Regions from separate parts of the Bacillus sp. JJ1562 genome, predicted to be linked through region 2. Evidence: riboswitches for the same ligand, from Rfam matches in the RefSeq annotation. Region 2 holds a riboswitch; each other region holds the start of a gene.
The links. A riboswitch is a leader RNA that binds a small molecule or an ion and turns the genes downstream of it on or off. The one in region 2 is predicted to bind cyclic di-GMP.
Positions count from the first base shown of each region.

Region 1: it holds a riboswitch for cyclic di-GMP, as region 2 does, so the genes downstream of both, V7097_RS10740 (peptide chain release factor 3) here and V7097_RS23790 (hypothetical protein) in region 2, are expected to answer to the same signal.
Region 3: it holds a riboswitch for cyclic di-GMP, as region 2 does, so the genes downstream of both, V7097_RS11220 (EAL domain-containing protein) here and V7097_RS23790 (hypothetical protein) in region 2, are expected to answer to the same signal.

Region 1 is NZ_JBALOQ010000017.1:38,227-46,376, reverse strand. It holds gene V7097_RS10765 (HAMP domain-containing sensor histidine kinase) at 1-265, shown strand, start outside; gene V7097_RS10760 (S1C family serine protease) at 377-1,804, shown strand; gene V7097_RS10755 (peptidylprolyl isomerase) at 1,829-2,704, shown strand; gene V7097_RS10750 (DinB family protein) at 3,036-3,494, shown strand; gene V7097_RS10745 (DNA-binding protein) at 3,798-4,367, shown strand; cyclic di-GMP riboswitch class I at 4,390-4,474, shown strand; gene V7097_RS10740 (peptide chain release factor 3) at 4,874-6,457, shown strand; gene V7097_RS10735 (FecCD family ABC transporter permease) at 6,512-7,570, shown strand; gene V7097_RS10730 (ABC transporter ATP-binding protein) at 7,580-8,150, shown strand, end outside.
Region 2 is NZ_JBALOQ010000057.1:42,838-50,987, forward strand. It holds gene V7097_RS23775 (HAMP domain-containing sensor histidine kinase) at 1-951, opposite strand, end outside; gene V7097_RS23780 (formate/nitrite transporter family protein) at 1,385-2,230, shown strand; gene V7097_RS23785 (HD-GYP domain-containing protein) at 2,464-3,375, opposite strand; gene V7097_RS23790 (hypothetical protein) at 3,465-4,163, opposite strand; cyclic di-GMP riboswitch class I at 4,237-4,322, opposite strand; gene V7097_RS23795 (CPBP family intramembrane glutamic endopeptidase) at 4,603-5,442, opposite strand; gene V7097_RS23800 (acetylglutamate kinase) at 5,796-6,365, shown strand; gene V7097_RS23805 (OFA family MFS transporter) at 6,799-8,067, opposite strand.
Region 3 is NZ_JBALOQ010000017.1:110,958-118,632, forward strand. It holds gene V7097_RS11190 (Panacea domain-containing protein) at 1-333, opposite strand, end outside; gene V7097_RS11195 (YolD-like family protein) at 626-982, shown strand; gene V7097_RS11200 (hypothetical protein) at 966-1,232, shown strand; gene V7097_RS11205 (DUF3800 domain-containing protein) at 1,598-2,266, opposite strand; gene V7097_RS11210 (hypothetical protein) at 2,452-2,676, opposite strand; gene V7097_RS11215 (peptidoglycan DD-metalloendopeptidase family protein) at 2,865-3,881, shown strand; cyclic di-GMP riboswitch class I at 4,281-4,365, shown strand; gene V7097_RS11220 (EAL domain-containing protein) at 4,460-5,170, shown strand; gene V7097_RS11225 (PilZ domain-containing protein) at 5,186-5,731, shown strand; gene V7097_RS11230 (hypothetical protein) at 5,817-6,026, opposite strand; gene V7097_RS11235 (hypothetical protein) at 6,153-6,521, opposite strand; gene V7097_RS11240 (helix-turn-helix transcriptional regulator) at 6,678-6,878, shown strand; gene V7097_RS11245 (peptidoglycan-binding domain-containing protein) at 7,140-7,415, opposite strand; partial or broken gene V7097_RS11250 (peptidoglycan recognition protein family protein) at 7,470-7,675, opposite strand, start outside.

The DNA of each region.
Region 1 (8,150 bases), on a different contig from region 2:
AATTTGGATTCGTGGAAAAAAGGGCGAGAACGAAACGATTATCGAAATCGAAGATACCGGAGTGGGAATCGACCCAGTAGAAATCGAGAAAATCTGGCATCGTTTTTACAAGGCCGATGTCTCACGAACCGGTACTCTATTTGGTCAATTCGGTCTAGGACTTTCAATCGTTAAGCAGCTCGTTCAGCTCCATAACGGAAAGATTGAAGTGTCTAGTGAAAGAGGAAAAGGAACCAAATTTGAAATTCGAATTCCATATGATTAAATCCACCATTTTTTTGGTGGATTTTCTATGTCTTTTCAAGGTTTGTTAATATTTTGTTCATAATTTTTGTCTATGATATATACATGGAGTTAGTTAAGGGAGGAATTCATAATGGAGAACGAAAAACGTTTTGATGAATTTAATCATACAGAAGGTCAATCTAACAACCTAGAAAATAGTGAAAATCATAATAAAGAAACTCATTCTGAACAGGAAGAAATGAAACTAGAACAAGAAGAAATGAAACTAGAACAAGAAGTTGAGCAAGTGCTAGCTGAGCCAGTCGAATCGGAAACGATTCAACTATCGTCGGTTTCCGAAGAAACGACACTGCGCTCATCAAAGCTAAAAGAGAAAAAATCAACTGGTAAAATGAAAAGCTTTCTATCCATGGTATCTGCTGGCGTCCTTGGTTCGGCATTAACACTGGGAGTCGCACCACATATTGACGGATTACAGGGATATTTCAATTCAGATGCACCAACTAAGGAGGAGCAATCAGGAGTAATTGAAGCTTCTGGACCTGTGCAAATCCAACCAACTGCAGTCAATGACTCATCGTCTTCTGTAGCGGATATGGTTGAAGATGCATCAAAAGGAATTGTTGGAATTACAAGCATGCAAGCCCAACAAAATCCGTTTAACAGAAACAATTCACAAAGTGTCCCAAGTGGAACTGGTTCCGGGGTTATTTTCCAAAAGGATGGCGATAAAGCCTATATTGTTACAAATAACCACGTAATCGAAAATGCAAATGAAGTGGAAATCTCACTTTATAATGGTGAAAAAACAATGGCTAAGTTAATTGGAACAGATCCGTTAACCGATTTAGCTGTTTTAGAAATAGATTCTAAAAACGTAGAGGCGGTTCTGCAATTTGGTGATTCCGAGTCACTAAGACCTGGTGACCAGGTGTATGCAATTGGAAACCCACTTGGACTTGATTTATCAAGAACAGTGACATCAGGAATTGTAAGTGCAAAGGATCGTAGCATTTCCGTTGATACCTCTGCAGGTAGCTGGGAATTAAACGTAATTCAGACCGATGCTGCGATTAACCCTGGTAACAGCGGTGGTGCTCTTTTAAATACACAGGGGCAAATTATTGGAATTAATAGCTTAAAGATTGCGAATAGTGGTGTTGAAGGACTAGGCTTTGCCATCCCTAGTAATGATGTCGTGCCGATAATTAATGATTTAATAGAAAGTGGTAAAATTGAGCGTCCATTTATTGGCATCGGTTTAGCGGACCTTGCGGAAATACCAAGAATGTATTATGCTGACCTGCCTGATGATATAAAAGAAGGAGTCATTGTAACAAGTGTTGCACAGAACTCTGCAGCTGAAAAAGCGGGCATGAAAATGACCGATGTCATCGTGAAAATCAATGACACAGAGGTTAAAAGTTCAATGGACCTTCGCAAATACTTGTATTCAAAAGTGAAAATTGGTGACGAAATTGAGTTAAGCTTTTACCGTGGCGGCAATCTTGAAACAGCAAAACTTACATTAGCAAGCAATAATACAGGAATAGAATAACGCATAGCGGTGAAGGGATCAAAAATGATGGGGAAAACAAAATTAGCCTGGGTCTTTGGGTCAATCTTATGTATAGCACTAATAGCAATTATTGGGTTCACTTTTTTAAAGAAGGATGTAGTTGCTAGTGTAGCTGGCGTAGAAATTGAACGTAATGAACTGCACACATCCTTAGAAAAATTATATGGCCCACAGGTTTTAGAATTATTAATTACGAATAAAATCATTGAACAAGAAGCTGAAAAAGAAATGATAACAGTCTCAGATAAAGAGTTAGATGAGGAAATGCAGCCATTAATCGATTCCTATGGAGGAGAGGAAAGCTTTACGAGTGCTATTGAAGCTAGTGGTTTGACTCGCGCTGATGTAGAAGACGATGTAAGGCAGTTTATCCAAACGAAAAAACTACTTGAACCAAGAATTGAGATTACAGATGATGAGATAAAAACATATTTTGAGGCAAACAAGGATTCACTTGCCCAGCCTGAACAGGTTCAAGCAAGTCATATCTTAGTGGAAGATGAAACAACAGCAAATGAAGTAGCCACAAAGCTTGCAGATGGGTCAGATTTTGCCGAATTAGCAAAAGAGTATTCAAAGGATACTGCCAATGCTGAGGATGGTGGAGAGCTTGGCTATTTCGGAAAAGGGCAAATGGTTGCTGAATTTGATAATGCAGTATTCTCATTGGGTATTGATGAAATTAGTGATCCTGTAAAAACAGAATTCGGATACCATATCATCAAAGTTACCGATAAAAAAGAAGCCAAAGAAGCTAATTATGAAGAAAGCAAAGACACCATTTACGAAGTCTTGTTTAATCAAAAAGTCTCAGAGGAATATACTGTGTGGCTCACTGAAAAAACAGAGGAATACAAGATTGAAAGAAATTTAACATAATGTGAAGGAAGGTCCAAACCGGAAATGCGGTTTTGGGCCTTTTCGTATGTTTCATAACGGAGAAATATATCTGAAATAATTTACTATCACCGACAACATTTCCCGGGAAACGACAGCATGTATTGGTTAGTGACAGCAAATTTAAATAGATTCAAAAATATACTAGACCATAGGAAATATGCTTTGTAATAACTACTACCTAAATATCATAAAATGCATTCAAATTATTTGGGAAACAGACTATCTTTTCGAAAACGATAAGAATCAGGTCTCAAATACGCAAAATTGCCATATAGATTACTACCACTTGAAAAAACAGGAGGAATTAAAAATGAGTCACTATTTATTAACACAATTTGAATTGTTAAAAGGTCGTTTTCTTGGCGAGTTGGAGGATGTAACGGACGAGATAGTTACCATTCAACCGGACGGTTTTAATAATACAATCCTTTGGCATGTAGGGCATCTCGTTACCATCAATGAACAATTTATGTTTGGTTATCCGAAGAAGTCTACTTTTCTACCGGAAAATTATATGGATCTCTTTGCAAAAGGAACTAGTCCTGCCAGTTGGAATGGAGACATCCCATCATTAGCAGTTATGGTAACTCAATTTACCGAACAGGTAACCAGAACTCAGCAAATCCCCATTGAACGATTTGAAGAAAGATTGAAACAACCATTTCTCGGGCTTGAAACCTTCGGTGATATAACCAACCTAGCACTCTTCCATATATCCTATCATTTAGGCCAGATCCATGCGATGAAGCTTGTTATTAAAAATAATTAAACTACCAAACCTGAGGACAATTCCCTAGGCTTTTGCTTTTTGTGATTGTATCGATTTTTATGGAAATCTATCGATTGGCGTCGCAAAGATATGACTATCCATATACCTATTTTCAGAGAGGAAAAGATAGTATGGGTCACATAAATGCTCGCAAACTATAAAGAGTATAAAAAGCACTTGACAATTCAAGGGAAAATAAAAATACCGGTGTTTTTTTAGTTCAATAGTATGATATGATAAGAGTATGTCATCAAAAGGCCTTTCATTCTTAGTACTATTAAGAATGAAAAGGGGATTTTTGATTTGAAGAAAAGAACATGGACGTATGAGGAAATAGAGTTTTTGAAAGATAATGTAGGTCGTATGAAGATCTCTACGATTGCAGGTCACCTCGATAGAACAGAAACGGCGGTTGAGTTAAAAATTAAGAGATTAGGGCTTTCAAACACGAAATCTTTCACTGGCCAGTTAACGATGCATGAATTGGCAACTCTATTAAAAATTGATCCAAAGTCTGTAAAGCTATGGATTGACAACCATGGACTAAAGTACACAAAAAAAGCAACACGAAACACACGAAAGTTTTACTTTATTAAACCCGAAGATTTTTGGGGTTGGGCAAAAAACAACAAAGACCGAATTGATTTCTCGAAGATTGAAAAAAATGCAATCGTTCCTGAACCTAGCTGGGTTGAAGGGGAACGTTCAAAGCAAAAGAGGGTCAATTACCGCTCATGGACAACTGTTGAAATTCATTCCATGATCGAGCTTGTGGCAACGGGTACACCATTTTCTGATATTGGAAAAAGGCTAAACCGTAGTCCAATTAGCATTCAACGTAAATATCAGCGCATGAGTAAAGCTATTAGATAGACAGCATAGATAGACGACCAAACTATACAAAAGGCAAAATTGTTGAAAAACGATGACGCAAAGCCACGGGCCTAAGGAGAATTCTCTATGGCGGCCGGGTTGCTATAGAATGGAAGGGTACCTTTATATGATGACGAAAAAACGGGAGAGTCTAGTAGAAAAACTAGCTTCTCCCGTTTTCTTTTTCAAGATTAATTATCTAGTGATTTTCTATCTATTTCTCTAATGCCGTTCATAATTTGTACTGTAAAACCGACACAAATGAGAATAATACTAATAAGAATAAAATATGCTGCAAACATGAACCTTCACCTCATTAGAGTATTTTTCTATTTCTACCTTCAGTATAGTGGGAACTTATATTGCAGGATGTGATTTGTATCACATAAATGCTTTTTTTTTGATGGTTTTCCTCGGCAAAATTGGAATCAATTCACGTTGTAGTTCTTTTTTAATTGTGATATATTTTTTTAGATACAATTCGTGATAACGGAAGGGAAATTTGCATGAGTTATATAGATGAAGTACAAAAACGAAGAACCTTTGCCATCATCTCACACCCGGACGCCGGGAAAACCACGATGACAGAAAAACTATTGTTTTTTGGAAATGTAATTCGAGAAACGGGTACGGTAAAAGGAAAAAAATCAGGGAAATTCGCCGCATCGGACTGGATGGAAATCGAAAAGCAACGTGGAATCTCCGTAACATCAAGTGTTATGAGTTTTCCATATGAAAACTTCTATGTCAATATTCTGGATACACCAGGGCACGAGGACTTTAGTGAGGACACCTATCGTACGCTAACTGCCGTGGATAGTGTTGTGATGATCATCGATTCCACAAAGGGTGTTGAGCCACAAACGATTAAGCTTTTCAAAGTTTGTCGCATGAGAGGAATTCCGATTTTTACATTCATTAATAAGCTTGACCGTGAAGGTAAGGATCCACTTGAACTTTTAGCTGAAATTGAAGAGGTTCTAGGCATTGAATCCTATCCAATGAACTGGCCAGTGGGTATGGGAAAACGATTTTTAGGGATTGTCGATCGTTTTAACAATCGGTTTGTTCATTTTACTGGTAATGAAGATGAAAAACTCATTCCATTACAGGAGCTTGAGGACGGCAAGCATCCAGCTATTACTGAAAGTCCGGTTTATGACAGTTCACAAGACGAGTTGCTTTTACTAGACGAAGCTGGAAACAATTTTGATGTGGAGCGTGTCGCCAAGGGTGAACTTACTCCTGTATTTTTTGGAAGTGCGCTCGCAAACTTTGGGGTGGAAACATTTTTTAATACGTTTTTACGATTTGCTTCAGAACCGAAGCCACGTAAAACAAATCTTGGTTTAGTCCCACCAGAGGACGAAACGTTCTCAGGGTATATTTTTAAAATCCAAGCCAACATGAATACGAAGCATCGTGACCGGATTGCATTCCTACGTGTCTGCTCTGGAAAGTTTGAACGCGGAATGAGCGTTAACATCACTCGTACAGGTAAATCGATCAAATTGAATCAGACTCAACAGTTTATGGCGGCAAGCCGTGAGACAGTTGATGAGGCATATCCTGGTGATATAATCGGAATCTATGACCCGAACGTGTACCAAATCGGCGATACATTAACGGCTGGTAAAGAAGATATGCATTATCAAGAGTTACCTGTGTTCCCGCCGGAAATGTATCGTAAGGTTCGCGTAAAGAACGTGATGAAGGCGAAGCAATTTAGAAAAGGAATTGAGCAGCTCGTTCAAGAAGGGGCGATTCAATTATTCAGACAAGAGTCAAATGAAGATTTCATTTTGGGTGCAGTTGGTCAACTTCAATATGATGTGTTTGAATATCGTTTAGAGGCAGAATACAATGTTTCAGTTGAATTCACCTCGATTGGAACACGCATCCCAAGATGGATTGCTAATAAGAATGTGGACACACGTCTATTCGATTCAAGAAGTTTACTTGTTCGCGACCGTAACGAGCGCTATGTTGTTTTGTTTGAAAATGATTTTACGTATCGCTATTTCCAGGATAAAAACAAAGACGTCGAACTAATTGACTTATTTGAAAGCAATGACTATAAAGGTGTTTAAAACAAGACGCTCAGAAACTATTCTGGGCGTTTACGATTATTGAAAGGATTAACTATGAACAGAAATTCGTTTCGAAAAATCTTCAATCAAGATGAACCGAATATGAAGGTTATTACAGTGCTGCTACTTGTTTTTAGCATTGTTTCTATTCTCTTGGCGATTGGAATTGGACCTGTTTCTGTTGATCCACGAACAGTTATCAAGATTCTTCTCGCAAAACTTCCATTTCTTACTATTGAAAATAACTGGACACAGGTTGAGTATAATATCGTCTGGGGCTTGCGTCTGCCTAGGGTATTATTAGGGATGATCGTTGGTGCTTCGTTGGCGATTACAGGGGTTGTTATGCAGGCATTGGTTCGTAACCATCTGGCTGATCCTTTCATTCTTGGGGTCTCATCAGGCGCGTCCGCAACGGCGACTTTAGGTATGCTGTTTGGCGCATTTTCAATTTTCGGTACTTATTCACTGTCGATCAGCGCATTCATCGGAGCTGCTGTGACGATCATATTAGTTTACATCCTCTCAAGAGTGAACGGTAGAATAAATGTCACTCATCTTTTACTATCAGGTGTCGCAATCGCCCTCATGATGGATGCTTTGACAAGATTTATTACGCTGAGTGCACCAAATGCATTAGGATTACATAATGCTACCTTTTGGATGTCAGGTAGTTTAGCGGGTGCGAAGTGGGGCTATTTAACCCTTCCATTTATTGTGGCCGTTTTTTGTATGGTCATTTTAATGAGTCAATATCGTGCCCTTAATGCCTTGCTTTTTGGAGATGAAACAGCGGGAACATTGGGCTTTAATGTGTCAAGATTGCATAGAATGCTAATCCTCGTTGCTTCCCTTTTAGCAGGTGTCACAATAGCTGTTAGTGGCTCGATCGGTTTCATTGGGTTGATGGTTCCGCATATCACAAGACTACTCGTTGGATCGGACCATAAGCGTGTTCTTCCTATAAGTGCGCTGCTAGGTGGAATTTTAGTGATTTGGACAGATGTTGCAGCACGAAAAGTAATCGCCCCTGAGGAATTACCAATCGGGATTTTAACAGCATTAGTCGGAGGACCATTTTTTATTTGGTTGTTAAAAACAAAGAAGCAATGAGGTGAAAAATTGAAACTACAGGTAGAGAATATAAACTTTTCACTGAATGAAAAACTGATTATTGAAGATATGAATCTACATGTCTCTGAAGGTGAGTTTGTAGGAATCATTGGGCCTAATGGAAGTGGAAAATCAACCTTAATAAAAAATATTTATCGTGCTCTCAAACCCGATTCGGGTGTTGCTTTTTTAGAAGGAGAAAATATTTTTAAATTGAACCCAAAAAAGGCAGCGAAAAAAATTGGGGTAGTCGGACAGGAAAATGTAGTTCCGTTTGACTTTAAGGTAGAAGAGATCGTTGCTATGGGGAGAAGCCCATACAAAGGTTTTTTTGACGGGGATAGTACAAAAGACAAAGAGATTGTTGCTGATGCCATCAAGCAAATTGGGATGACAGAAATGGAAAAACGAAATTATAGCAATCTCTCAGGTGGGGAAAAGCAACGTGTTCTGCTAGGAAGAGTACTAGCACAGCAAACTGATTTGTTGCTTTTAGATGAGCCAACAAACCACCTTGATATCCAGCATCAGCTGCAAATTTTTGATTTAATTAAAGGGTTGGGGGTTACCGTTTTATCAG
Region 2 (8,150 bases):
ATTAGAAGCCTCAATTGCATTTTTTATAATATTGATAAGTACTTGTTTTAACTCTATGTTGTTAGCGGAGATATTACATTCACCCGTTACCTTTAATTCGATCCGATTCTCATGTAAAAGTCCATATGAATAGAGTAAATCTGTAACACTCTTAAGAATAACCTTAACATCAACTATTTCAGTTTCTCTATTTTTTATTGGTTTTGCCAGAGATAAAAATTGAGAAATTACCTGTTCAGCACTATTTAATTCGTCAATCATTAAAGTAACATACCCTTTTCGATCAGGGGAATTTGAACTTTCTTGCTCAAATAACTGCAAAAAACCTTTTACAACCGTCAGAGGATTTCTAATTTCATGTGCTACCGCAGCTGCAAGTTGACCAGATATCTTCAAACGCTCAGACTGTTGAATTTGTTCGTAATATAATTTTTGTTTTTCCATTCTTCCATTTGTTAAATAAAAGATAAAATAAATGATTATTTGGCTTGCAAAAAAGTTTATTAAACTCCCTATTAAATCCTGTTCTAAATAGATGAATTGCTCTTGATTTATAAAAGTAATATATCCAAATAAAATCAAGATCGATACACAGTTTAAAATCAATGAAAAATAAAAAAGCCTTTTATCAAAAAACAAAATCGAAAGTGCAGGTATAAAACATAAAAAAATAAAGGAGGAACCTGTTTCTGGGTATAAAAGAAAAATTGAATAAAAGTAAATGGATGCTACCAGTATAATGCTTACTCTAAGAATACCAGTACTTTTCCTAGGATAAAGCAATAGACATACTGACAGAATGAATACAAGAATAACATGGGATAGATAACCAAACCTAAATTCACCAAAATACGGGTTATCAATCAACAAACCTGTTACCATAATGGCGATGATAAGCCAAACAACAATATAATATATTTTATTACTAAATTTATTCATAAACTCCTTCATACTTACCTCTTTGGTTATTAGTCTAAATGCATCCTTTAAAATATATCATTTTTAAAGATGAAATAGGTAATCAATACTATTGATAGAAGAAAATCTCAATTACACCATCACGTATTTGCGCACGATTTTTTATGCACACTTGAGGTCGTTCAGTCTCCAATATTGGTGTCGTATACCAAAACTCTTAGCAATTTTTATTAACTGATGCATATCGGATTGTCTCCTATCTTTTGTTATATTTTAAGTCAAATCACAGGCGTTTACTCCAAAAGCTCCTTACTTATCGCACAATAAACATCATTTATTCTGTGATTACCATATTCACCGTACATATAAGTAAATGTAATTTTTTGTAAAAAAGTCTTGCGGTGGCAAATTCCTTCTCATTACAATAAAAGAGTCTAAATATATAAAAGATAATGGAGGCATGGCCTTGGATTATGTTAAACCAACTCAATTAATAGAGGATGTTGCACATGCAGGTGCTTATAAATCCATCCTAAAGATAAGTGACATTTTGATTAAAGGGATACTCTCAGGAGCCTTATTGGGTTTTGCAACAACACTTGCCTTTACTGCTGCAATTGATACAAGCCTTAGTATTGTAGGTGCTTTTGTCTTTCCGGTTGGATTTGTACTTATATTATTACTAAGCCTTGAACTAGTAACTGGAAACTTCGCAATGCTTCCGCTTGCTAGAATAAGAGGTCTTACCTCTAGTAAAAATGTCGTCTACAACTTCTTTTGGGCTTTTCTCGGAAATCTTTTAGGAAGTCTTTTATACGGTATCTTATTTTATATCGTTGCGACAAAACTAGGGCATATCACTCAAGGAGCCATGATTGATAAAATTATTGCTGTGGCAGAGGGAAAAACCCTTGCATATAAAAGCATTGGCGGAGACGGATTAATTGTTGTTATAACAAAGGCCATATTATGCAATTGGATGGTAACGTTAGGAGCCTTTATGGCATTCATTTCAAGTTCAACTATAGGAAAGATTGCTGCCATGTGGCTACCTGTATTTTTATTTTTCGCCCACGGATTTGAGCATGCTATTGTAAATATGTTTGTTATTCCAACAGCTATTCTTATGGGTGCTGATATTACATTGGGTGATTGGTGGATATGGAACCAAATACCAGTTACAATCGGCAACTTTATTGGCGGATTTATCTTTACAGGATTAGCACTTCATCTAGTTAATAAGAAAAAGGTAACGAAAACTGAAAACGTAATTATTAACTACCCGCCTGCTCTAAAGAGAAAAGAAATGTAGTAATAGTATATTATTTTGGGATTTCGTATAGGAACCTACAACGCCCCTCCTTGTTAAAAGAAGGGGCTAAAAATTTCTTGAAGAATAGGATTATGGTACAGCTGGCAAATAATTTTTGTTCAATATTTTTTCCGTCCTCTGTAAAGTTAAGAACCTTGTCAACCTATAATAAGGCTCCCCACACCTACAAATTTCAAATAAAACCCACTGGTACTGTTTGATAACAACACCAATTAGCTTATTCGTCCTTCTTCTATTAATATTTGTTCTAGTGCCATTACAACTTCTTCATCATAATGGGAGCCGGCCAGTCTCTTAAGTTCATCTATTGCTATCTGTTCCTTAAATGCTTTTCTATAGGCTCGATCTTCTGTCATCGCATCAAATGTATCACTTACAGCAATAATCCTTGCCTCTAAAACAATGTCTTCTCCACTTAAACCATTTGGGTAACCGCTTCCATTCAGCCTTTCATGATGCTGTTCAATAATAGGAGCAAGTTCCTTATAATAAGAGTCCTTAATCATTTCTGCACCATCTACTGGGTGTTTCTTGATAATTTCATATTCTTCATCCGTTAATCGCCCTGGTTTATTTAAAATCTCAATTGGCACATTAATTTTACCGATGTCATGAAGTACAGATGCCGTCGTTAAATTCACTAAACGCTCTTTATCTAATTTTAGTTTTTTAGCTATTTTTACGGAATAATTTGCCACCCGATCACTATGTTTTTGAGTATATCTATCTTTTATTTCTACTTGTTTCTTAATTTCTATAAGAGAGGATATATCCTTACTTATATGGACAAAGATTTGTTCGGTAAATACACATAGTAAGGTTACCTTGGACAGCGCAGTAAAGTGGATTGGATCGCTAATCCCTTTGGCTGAGAAGAAGTCTTCCGGACCTAATATATGCTTTTTATTATTAAGTTCACACTCGACTTCTCCAGATAAAATATAATAAAACTCTAAAGCATCTACATTTTCACTGGGATAAACATAGAATAATTTTCCTTCGCCAATAGATTGTGTTATTATTTCCACTCCATCCCCTCGAGTAACTAAACTAATCTCAAGGTTATTATCAAAATTAACTGTTTCTAGGAATGTTCCTTGTTTTCCAATTGTAAAACCGGCCATACTATCCCACCTTACAATCAATAAAAACGAGTTCTACATAGAACTCGTTTTTATTGTACTACATTTTTATTCAGAATTGTAAAACTATTTTACCAACCCACTACTTTAATAGGGTCAATCCAAACCCACTTATCTGCAAAACGAACAAGCTTCCAGCTACATTCAGCCTGAACTCCCTTTTTTGCAGCCTTTTTAATAGTTTCCGATGACATTTTAAGTGTTTCATTATAAATATCCGTAATAACCTTATCTAAGTCTTTTGTATACCGTTCTGTTTTTTCATGATACTTCTCTGATCTTTTTTCCAATTTATCTTCTAATTTGTTAATTTTTTCTTCCATTTTTTTTGTATCCTTATCATCTGCAGTTATTAGTTGATGGGTTGCCTCTTCTATGTCCTGCTTGATTTCTGCGATTTTACTATTAATTTTTGCTTCCTCATTACTAAGCTTTGTATTAATTTCTTCTAATTTTTTATTTATTTTTTCTCGTTTTTTCAAATCGTTTCGAGTAGCTACTAAGTCAGACAATACTTTTTCTTTTTCTTCTTTTAATTTAACTACAGTATCTCCTTCTTCAATTTTACGAATGTCAAGAAGGTATTCGGCTTGTAACTTATCTGCTTTATTTACTGCTTTTTCAATCTTTTCATCAATTTCCTTGTTTGTCTTTTCAATTAATTCAATTGCTTTTCGAACATCTTCATCTTCATCTTCAGCTGCAAAAACTGGAAATCCTACCCCTAAAAAAATGGTGATTGAAATTAAAATCGAGAAAACCTTTTTCATATGATTACTCCTCCCCACTTTTAACTATGTAGACAATAGAAAAGACCCATTTCATATAAACGGGCCTTTTCCATTTCGCAACTGGCTGGCATAGTAGTCATACTTTAGCCCCTGTAGTTTTGCGTCCATATCCTTTCAGATAGGTTGCCCTTTGAGTCTATTATATTATCTACCATTATTATACAAGGACTAATGAACTATATCTATAGCTAATTTTGTAATATTTTGTATTTTTATAAAATTAATTAGATTTCTTTGTAAAAAATTTAGATTTTCTGAAAAAAATAAAGTTTCCTATTTTCATACGTTAAAATATTTTTTCACTCAGCCATTGGTTTAGCTGCATTAAAGTTAATAGAACTAGACATAAATAAAATCAACAAATCAACAAACTTTAAAATATGACAACCCCTCTTATATCAAGGGACAGTCTCTATTCTTATACCTTCCTGAATTCAGATTTCTGAAAGAGAAGCCAACTGATAGTTAGTACATACAGTACGACAACAGGGATAGAAACTTCAATTCCAAAAGAACCACCCGTAATCCAAAGGTCATTCGATTTAAACCTTAACATCACTAGTGAGGAATGATTTTTATCGGTCTTTGATGCAAATTGTATAATAGTAGAGTTTAAGAAAAAGTTCCAGATAATATGCACTACAACTGCATTCCATATTGTCCCCGTTTTATAAACAATTAGCGAAAACATTATACCAACCAAAGTGCCTGCGATAAGGATCAAACATACATCAAGTAACTGAAGCCCATTGAGGGTGAGTAAATGCAGTGCACCAAATAAAATGGAATTCACTAAAACTGCAGTTGCCACATTCCATTTGTCTTCGATTAGCTTAAACAAATAGCCTCGGAACAAAACTTCTTCAATCACTCCGGCAGAGAATGCCGTAATGAGCGATCCAACGATAATCGCTACTATAGATGGGATAGAAAGTTGGTCTTGCCGTTCAAAAATAGCGTATTGCATAAACACATAAAAAACAATCACTGTAAGTGGAAGCAATAGTCCTACAAAGACCCACAATTTATCCATCTTGATTAGTTTATGAATACGAAAATATGCACTCGACTTTTTTAAAAAAAGCATGGCGTACAGCCAGAATAGTCCAAGAGTAACCACTATACGTATAAACTCTTTAACAACAACACGAATTGTATCGTTATGAATCCAATCCGTCAGTGGATTTACAAAAATAACAGCTGCTAAAAATAACATTACCAAGCACAAACTATGCATTACTACCTTTCCCCAATGCATATCTTTCGCTCCCCTTCTTAATTCCTAAAAAGGATTATGACTGAAGTACTACTGTCTAATCCATTTTACTTTTTAAAATTGAATAAAATGCTACACTCCTGCTCAAATATTAATAAAGACAATATAGTGAAGAGTCGGTTGCCTAATTTTCTCTTGCAATTTTTGTAGAAAAGTTAGCATCAACTGGGATTCAATGCATTTATCATAACGGATTTTTCACTCCTATTTTGTAAAATTGGTTTCAGACACTCCTGGTTCCAATTGTTAATTTTCATAACATGATCAATTACCTATACCTCAGATCCCTTTCTATCTTAGATATGTATTAATCCATAAAAAAGGGGGGTGAAACCATGGAAAATCCTTGGTTCAACGGTTCTTGTATTAGTAAACAGGAAGTTCGTTTAAGTAATGCTATGCGTTTAGCTTGGGAGCAACACGTATATTGGACAAGAATCACAATCAAAAGCATAGCCTTTAATTTACCTGATTTAGATGCTGTTACCGCACGTCTTCTCCAAAATGCTACTGATTTGGGGGATTTATTAAAGCCTTTCTATGGAAATAAAATTGCTGAAAAATTCAGCGACTTAATAAAGGATCACCTAGTCATTGCTGCTGAAATTGTTAATGCTGCAAAAACAGGCAATCAAAAAGCTGTAGTAGATTTAAAGAGACGTTGGTACGCAAATGGGGCAGAAATTTCCGTATTCGTAAGTAGAATTAATCCTTTTATATCAGAAAAGGAATTCAGAGAAATGTTTTTTGAACATCTGGAACTTACAATACAAGAGGCAAAATTAATTCTCCAAAAGAATTTTAATGCTAGTATCGCTGTGTTTGATAAAATTGAGGCTGAAGCTATAATGATGGCTGATACCATGACAGTTGCTATTATGAGTCAATTCCCTAAAAGATTTTAAATATAAAGGGACATTTAGATGCTCTCCTTTCCGTGTAACGAGTGTGTTAACCCTCTTACCTTTTTTTCATTTAGCAATATATTCATTGCAGTCCTGGGTGAAAGTTATTCATCGTTTAGGAAGGATTAATCTGAATGAAGACAGTGCATGCTCCCCTTAATGCAAAGCTTTAACTCATTGGGGTCAAGCACTGTTTTCGAATAACTCACCTTTACTATATGTTTCAATCATTGTTTTATTAATTGCGCTGCAATTCCACCTCTCTAGAATCATATGCTAAAATAAGCTCATTTTTTTCCTGAGCAGAAAAAGTCCCCCTCTTAGTCATAAAAAAACTCCCAATAAGGTAAACAGACTTTTATTAATTCATCTGTCTACCTTATTGGGAGCATATCAATCAAGGCATCCCTTTTTACTTATGTTTAATTAATACTTAACCTGCTACTCTTTCCTCTGTCCTACTTAACTCTTCACTTTCCAAGTTTACTTTATCAGGTCTAACAATGAATATACTAATTAAAGTCGCAATCGCGAAGAAAGCCATAATGACATATAACACCATGTCATAAGATTGTGTCTTTGCAAGAACAAATGCACTTAGTTGGTTGCCTGTCAGACCTGCCAATGCCCACGCAGATAAGGCTAATCCATGTACAGTAGAAACACTATCTAAACCAAAGCGGTCAGATAAAAGTGGTGGTATAGATGAAAAACCTCCACCGTAACCTGCATTTACGACACAAAGTAAGGCGATAATAAGGATCGCGATAGAATTATTAATACCATCAAACATAATCGTTAATAAAATGGCTGCAATAGATGAAATAAAAATAATTTTATAGATTGAGTTACGGTCTTTTAATCGATCAGCCCATGAGGAGAAAACAATCCGTCCGCCTGCATTGAAAATAGCTGTTAACGAGCTAACTAAACCAATTGCCCCAAATCCAATGAATGCTAGAATACCTTTTTCTTGTGAAATTAGGGCTAATCCACATGTAATATTAATATAGAACATCAACCAAATTCCGATAAATGTTCTATTCGTCAATACCTTTCTATAACTAAAGCTTTTGGTTTTTACACTTTTTTCTTCATATCCAGCTGGTTTTTTGATCAGCAAGTGTCCAATAACCATCATCACCAAATATATACCCGCTAGAATAAAAAACATTGTATAGATATTTGTTGGGTTTACTAAGATCCCCTCATTGTTTCTTTCTCCGAGTAAATTTTCCATTAAAGGACTTGCAATGACCTTCGCTAAGCCAAAGCCTGCAACAGCAAGGCCTGTCGCTAACCCTTTTTGCTTCTCAAACCAAAGCATTAATGTTTTTACTGGTGTTAAATAACCGATTCCAAGTCCAATCCCCATTACAATACCATAGGAAACATAAATACCTATCAATGACTTTTGATAAATAAAGAAACCTGTTCCTGCCATCCCAACGACAAAAAAGATTGCCGAAAGTAAGGACGATTTATGAATATCTTTTTCAACAAGTTTTCCTCCAAAAGCTGCAGACATTCCAAGAACAAAAATAGCTATACTAAATGCCCATTCCACTTCACCAACAGGCTTCCCAATGTAAGAGGCAATATCGCTCTTAAACAATGACCAACAGTAAACTGTACCAATACTACAGTGAATCAATAAAGCTGGAAGTACAGCACTAATCCACTTGTTTTCAAATTTCCCCATATTATATCTCCTTCATTTCATTCAACTTAAAAATAAACTTACGAACATTATCTTTTAATATAAGTAATTAGTTCGATTTTAGA
Region 3 (7,675 bases), on a different contig from region 2:
AAGTTGCTTTCCATTATAATTTTTATATTTATCCCAAACTTGATCTAGAAATTCACTAATATCTGAACTGATTTCATCAATCTCCGTTGGATCTACGTTTTCAATAATTTCGTTAAAATTATAATGACTATAACCCTTAAAAACATCTGGTACTACGGGTCCATGAACCCAAGCTTCTATCCTATCAGGGAATAAAGGATTTCCCATATTAGATAAGTAATGTCCTTGTGCATAATATAAAAGTTTTTGGAGTTTTAGATTAGTGATGTTCTGTTTTGTACCGGGGATGCTTTTTAATATAAAATACTTAGCAACTTGAATTGCTGGTACCATAAAAATTCCCCTCCTTTTGTTAAGTAATTTCGACATTTTAATTTAAAATTCCTTCTTTATATAATATAACTTTTAAAAAATTAAAACATACCTTGAATATTATTACATTATATGAGTGGTAATTCAAATCCGTACAAAAAGTTATTTTTATTTAATAAATTTAGGCTCTTATAAGGATACCTCTCATGTTTTCATCTTCTTGACAATACTTATACGAACATATACTCTAGTTTCAAGAAATTAAAAGGACATACATTCGTATTTGTGTTTTAATAGGGGAGGTTATCCTTATATGATAAAGGACCGCGGAAAAATAAAATGGCAAGGGTTTTATATGCCTGAACATATTGGTTTGGCAAAGAAAATTGACTGGGATAACAAGAAGGTTGAAAGACCTCTTTTAGATGAGCATCAGCTCGACGAAATAAACCAAACCATATGTGAAGCTATGGAATTTAACTTAGAACTAACATTAGTAATTTATTATAATGGTGGTTTTGATTTACTGCTGGGAAATGTACATTATGTAGATCAACTTAAGAATGAGTTGCGAATTGTGGATAAATTTGAGGATATTCATCGGGTTAAGTTTGAGGATATTATTAAAGCGTTATTAAATACAGGTGAAAATGATGCAAGTATCAATTGATGTATTTCTAAATATTGAAGGCAGCCAACTTCGAAGCGGTGGCTCATTTAACGTTACTCCAAAAGAATATAAGGAGAACCCTGACCAGGCTGTAGCGATTGTAGCTTATCAATACATTCAGGACATTATCGAGGAAACCGGATATAGGGAAACAATTATTGATAAGGTTTTATATGAGGGAAACAAAGATATTACTGAGTTAACGAGGAATATTAAGTGGATACCGCCTGAGGATAATTTGCCTTTTTAAAAGTACAAAACCCCACTTTAAATGAGTGGGGTTTTCTTATGATAGAGGCCTTTATAACGGCTGCCAACACAGACCGCTTATGTGGTTTTAACTATCACACGTTATAAAGGGCTTACTCTATCTATATTATTAGTATTAAAAAAACAAGATCTTTTATACATGATCTTGAAAATATTGTTTCTTTATGGGCGACATAAGCGCAATACCAATAAAACGACTACCACACAGGCAGTTTATGTGTATAAATGTTGTCACACGTTATTAGTGGGTTTACTTGCGCTTAATCATTGTCTTAAAAACACTATAACATTTTATGTTTTAATTTGTAAACATTTTTCTCTTAAATTATTAGGACAAACATTGTTTTAAAAATTGACTACTTTACTTCGACCAAAATATCTCTTAGGAAAGAGTTCCTTTTGAGTTATTTTATCTTTAAAAATTTCATAATACTCATTTCGTCCATATTCATACTTAGCGTATATTGAGTTAGCAACAAAATCAGCCGCTTGTATTGGATATGAATTATGCGATTCCAGATACTGCACATCGATTTTTAAATCTAAATTTAATTCATAATTAAGCCTTATTTTAATGTAACCTTCAAAAGAATTTGTTGATTCAACTTTAATAGTTCTCTTATCTAAATTAATCACTAAGTGTTTCAAACCTTTTGTAAGTGCTACTGGTTCAATTACATATTTTAGCATGTAATTGTAAAGTAAGTTTTCATCTTGAAGTAACTGACTTTTAACATGATGTAGATCTGCAACAATATATCTAATAGATAGATCCTTAGAAGCTATCTTTCTTAGAAAATAATCCTTTATTGGTGGATAAGCATCGCTCGCCTTAATCTCATCATAATCATTAAACGTCGGGAATGTCTGCTTTGTTTTTAAAATAGCCTTTTTCATTACATTGCTCAAAGGCTTAGTGCTCCCATCCATTTGTATACAAGCAATCGTAAAATACCGACCTTGCCTGCCCATATTACCAGATTCATCGAAATTTAAAATGATTTTGTCGCCCATAAAATAAGTAGTTCCTTTCAATTAATATTTTCTATATCTACCGCATTTCGACACTGTGGATATGTGGATAAGTCCTATGTGGATAATGTTGATAAATAAGATTATAACATGATACTAATCTACTATAAACCTTATTTTTCGACATTGTAAAAAAGCCCTACCTCGAGTAAGAGATAGGACTTCTTTCATGTCAATTTCACATTATTTTTTTCTTCAAATTCCTTCAATGCTTCATCTACAATTTCTTCTTTATTACCTGTCTTCGTGACTCTTACCCCTTGATGTCCCCATTGCGTTGGTAATACAAACACATCAAATTCACCATTCGCCATCTCTCCTACTGTCAAATTTACCATTGATTTAAACTCCTGAATTGCGGTTAGTTCCTTAATTTCAGTATTTTTTATCATTTTACATCCCCCCTACTTAGTAAAATTCCATAATAAAGAGTTCATTCCTTTTTATTAATATGACAGAAACGTGAAGGTTTTGTGTCTTAATAGTACGTTTGCACTATTTTGGTTTTATTTGTAAAAAAATGAAGGATTATACATATTTTTGCAGAAATATAGTATTTGATAATAATAGGAGGTGTACTATGAGGATAATTAAGTTATTTATTTCATTTGTTATTGTATTAACAGTTTTTACGTTTGGTGGTTTTAGTAATAAAGCTAGTGCTCAGTTTGATGAAGAGACATTTAAAACTCCCTCAAACGGAACGCTTACTTCTGGTTTTGGACCTAGATGGGGACAGCAGCACAACGGTATCGATATTGCAGCTTATCTTAATAACCCTATCAAGGCTGCAGCAAAGGGGAAGGTAATCGAGGTAGGTAGAAACAGAGCTTCCGATAATAAAAAACCATGGTTTGGAAATTATGTTATTATTTCACATAATTTCGGAGGATCCACCACTTATAATACAGTATATGGTCATTTGAATAGTACCGCAGTAAGTGTTGGTTCTACCGTGAGCCAAGGACAAGTTATTGGATATGAAGGTAACACAGGAGACGTAGTAGGACCATCAGGAATCCATTTACATTTTGAAATTCACAGAAATGGTGCTGCAATAAATCCAGCACCATTAACAGGCGATTGGAAATTTATATCTAGTGGCTGGACTTATAAGTATCTAGATGGAAGTTTACATAAGGGTTGGTTAAAGGATAATGGAACATGGTATTACACCGACACCTCATCAGGTATTATGAAGACTGGATGGGTTTTAGTGGGAACAACCTGGTATTTCATGAATACCAGTGGTGCAATGCAAACTGGATGGATTGTAGATGGTAGCCATTGGTATTATCTTGCGTCAAACGGAGCAATGCAAGCTGGATGGGTACAGGATGGAAGTCATTGGTATTATTTAACTGAAGTTTCTGGTGGAGCAGTCCCTAAAGGAGCGATGCAAACCGGATGGTATTTTGACGGAAGTTCTTGGTACTATTTAAATCCTGTATCAGGTTCAATTCCTAAAGGAGCTATGTACACAGGATGGAACCGTATTGATGGCAAAGACTATTACTTCTACAATAATGGAGTTATGGCAAAAAATACAACTGTTAATGGACGTTACTTAGGTTCAGATGGGGCTGCAACAAATTAATAGTTGTTTGACCTGAAATAAGATATATACATTATATGAAACTAGTATTATAAAAAAGGGTTTAACCTTAGTGTTTAATACATTTTTTGCCCTCACCTTTGTGAGGGCTGTTTCTTTATTATTAAAAAAGCCACCTACTGCTTCAAAATAGGTGGCTCTAGCGCAAAAGCCGGAATCCTCCTTTCCAACTCCTACGCAAGCCTCGTGATGATTATAAATCTAAAAATTACCAAATGCAGTTAAATTTGTCACACTTATAAAAAAATACAAAATTCGACATAAAAAGGTATAAAATAACTAAATTATTCGTTTCCCGAAACTTTTTTGTCAATTTTTGTTGAATTCGCACGACTTTTGTCTTATGCTATATATGGAAAAAGCATTACATTTGAATAAGCTATACGATAACGGCAAACTTATCGAAAGATAAGGACGCAAAGCCACGAACCTAAAGCACACTTGCTATGGTAGTCGGGTTACCGAATTTAGCGGAGAAAGATGACTCCCGTTTTATTTCGGCGTAGTCATCTTTTTTTTATATTCTAAAAAAGTAAGAATGAAAGGGGTGATTACCAAAAATGATTAAAAATTTAATACACAATGAACTATTCACACATTTTTTCCAACCCATCATTGATATTCAAACATGGACTAGGTTAGGATATGAAGGACTTCTTAGAACCTCACATACTGCAAACCCAGAAGAAACTTTTAAACTAGCAAAAACAGAAAAACAGCTCTATGAATTAGATTCGCGGTCTATTCATAAAGCTGCTTTTACCTTCCATTCGGCAGGATTTTCAAAAAAGGACGGTCATTTGTTTTTAAATGTATTTCCATCTACTATTACAAATACAAACTTTCTGCCCTTTATAAAGAAAATTATTACCGAAAACAACTATATAAGTCAACAAGTCATATTTGAAATTAGTGAAATGGAATCAATTAACGATTATATAGGTTTAAAAGAGAATATTTCCAAATTAAAATCAGAGGGTATTCAATTTGCAATTGATGATGTCGGAAAAGGAAACTCTAATCTCAAATCGATAATTGAGCTAAATCCAGATTTTATTAAATTTGATAAGTATTTCTCTAAGAACCTGTATAGGGATACTAAAAAACAAGCAATTATTAAGACTATTCTCCATTACACTAATAGTCATAACATCAAATTAATTCTAGAAGGGCTTGAAACTGATGTAGATTTAGCAGTTGCAAAAGCTATTGGTGTTAAGTATGCTCAAGGCTATATATTGGGAAAACCAAAAAGCCTTAAAATTGTATAATTGAGGTGATAATTTTTGAATTACATAGTTTTATCACAAACTATAATATTAGTATTTTTGTTAATTTTATTTATTAGAGATGAACGAAGATTAGTAAAACAAGCTCATATAATTGAAACTTTAAACAAAAATAATAAATCATTAAAAAATCAATTATTAAAAGTAAATAAATTCAAGCCAGTCAACAAAAGACATTCTTATAGAATTGAACTCCCTGGAATAGATAGCAAATTTACTCTCATTGATATTGGTAACAATTCTTTAGGGGCATTAAAAAATAGGTCTTTTAACGGAATGATTAATGATATTAGTGTTGGGGGACTAAAATTTCATTCACCTTATGAATTTCCCGTTAAATACAATATTATTATTAAAATAAACTTTACTTTCCAAGGTGAGGAATTCGATTTAAGAGGTAAAATTATCCGAAGGGAAGATCACATTAAAGGAAAGTCAGTTTCATACGGTGTTGAGTTTGTTGATTTATCTGTAAATGACACCAAAAGATTAAACGTAACACTACACAATTATCAAGTTACACAAAGGAATAAAATAAGTTAACAAATAGTTTAAGCCCCACTTACGTGAGGGCTCTTTTTATATTTTACAAATAAAAAAGCCTAATCTCCATAGAAATAGGCCTTCCTCATGTTAATCTTACCCAGTTTATTTCCTCAAATTGCTTTATCGCTTCTTCAATTACTTCTTCTTTTATACCTTCCTGTTTAATCCGAACAGATGTTAAATCAGATGCATCGGGAAAAACAAATACATCATATATACCATCTACTTCAAATATCTGCAAATACACTTTAGAATTAATCACTTTGGTTGCAGTTAATTCTTTTCGTTCCATAATACATTCATCCCCCCATTTAGAGGATTCAATAAGGAGAGAATTATTCCTTTGTTATTTTGTGACAAATATGTGAACGATAGGGAAAAAGACCTAACTCCTAAGAGATAGATTGCTTACCCATCCTTATCGTTTTGTAATTGCGCCCATACCTTCTAGTACAATTTTAGCATCTTTATTAAAGTAAGGGATTATATCCTCACGAAGCAATAGTTGAGAGTTTTCTTTGATAAGTAATTTTAATCCCCTTAAATCGAACTTTGTAGCATAAGTATTAATCGTATTTATTATTGCTAATTCATTTCTTTGTAATGGCTTGCAATCTGAATTATGCATGTCAGTTAAAAGTTTCAATAGGTCCCGAGCATTTCTATTTAGGAAATGCCTTTTGGAATTTAATAATTCAATATTTTCTTCAATGTATTTTCTTGCCGTTACTAGATCGAGAGCATCTACGTTGTTGTTTATTTCTCTAATTATCTGTTCTATATCCATTTTTAAGCTCCTATAAAATTATGTCGAATATTGTCTAACAACAATAATATCGGTTACAAAACAACGATTTGAAGAAATTTTCATATTAACGTTGTTGAAAAAAGGATTCCATAATTGTAAAATTCCTTTAGATTCTAGTAGAGAGGTTGTATTATTATGAAACCATCAATTGGTCACAATCTTAGAATGTTAAGTTTCCAAAAAAACTTCACACAATTGCAGGTTGCTCAAGCTGTTGGAATAAGTGAAAATTCTTTGAGTAGATATGAGCAGGGCCAAAGAACGCCAAGCGAAGAGTTACTCTATAAGTTTGCGGAATTTTATGAGGTGCCTGTTTCAAAGATAAGAGTTGAATAAAATAGCCCAAACATCCATGAGGGCTTTTTTAAATTTCAAATAAAAAAGCCCCTTCTCCGAAAAGACAGGGCTACTACTAAAGAGTTTTTGGTGCAATATTAATTTATCCATTAAAGAAAATCTTTATCCAACCGAAAAACGATAACCACAAAGGAATACTAAGCAACGTTCCCCAGAAAAATTCTTTTGGAAAATTTTCTTTTTGTTGCATTTCATCACGTCCCTAGTACTTATATACCCAAGACTTTAAGAAATTATAACCTATTTACTCGTTTCTAACCAATGTTTACGATACACATCTAAGACTTGAGCAAATGCCCTTGCTGTGTAATAATCATACACACCGTTTTGTGTACGAATCATTTGATCCTGCTGGAACTGTTTCACCTTACCAGCTGTCCAATCGTCATAGATGTCTCTATCTTTGTCGGATTGCATAATATAACCTAATGCAGCCAATTGTTGGTGCACAATCCGTACACCTTCACCTTTATCACCAACTTTTAGTGGCAACTCCCCCACCCCTTTCTCAGGCACTTGATTTAGTAATCCTGTCGATACACCTAAAACTTTAGTTTGTGGCTCCCATTGAAATTCCTTTATAACATCATTAATGAACTTTTCCCATGTGATACCGTATCTATTTAAAGCATTATCCGGATCAGTTTTTCGACCTGGGTCAAGTGTTTTATGAGAAACAATGTGTTTTTTCGGATCTAAATTATATTTTTTACAAAGGTAAACATGATACCAAACATATCGCTTGTACGCTTCTTGAAAGTTAATCTTTCCTCCCC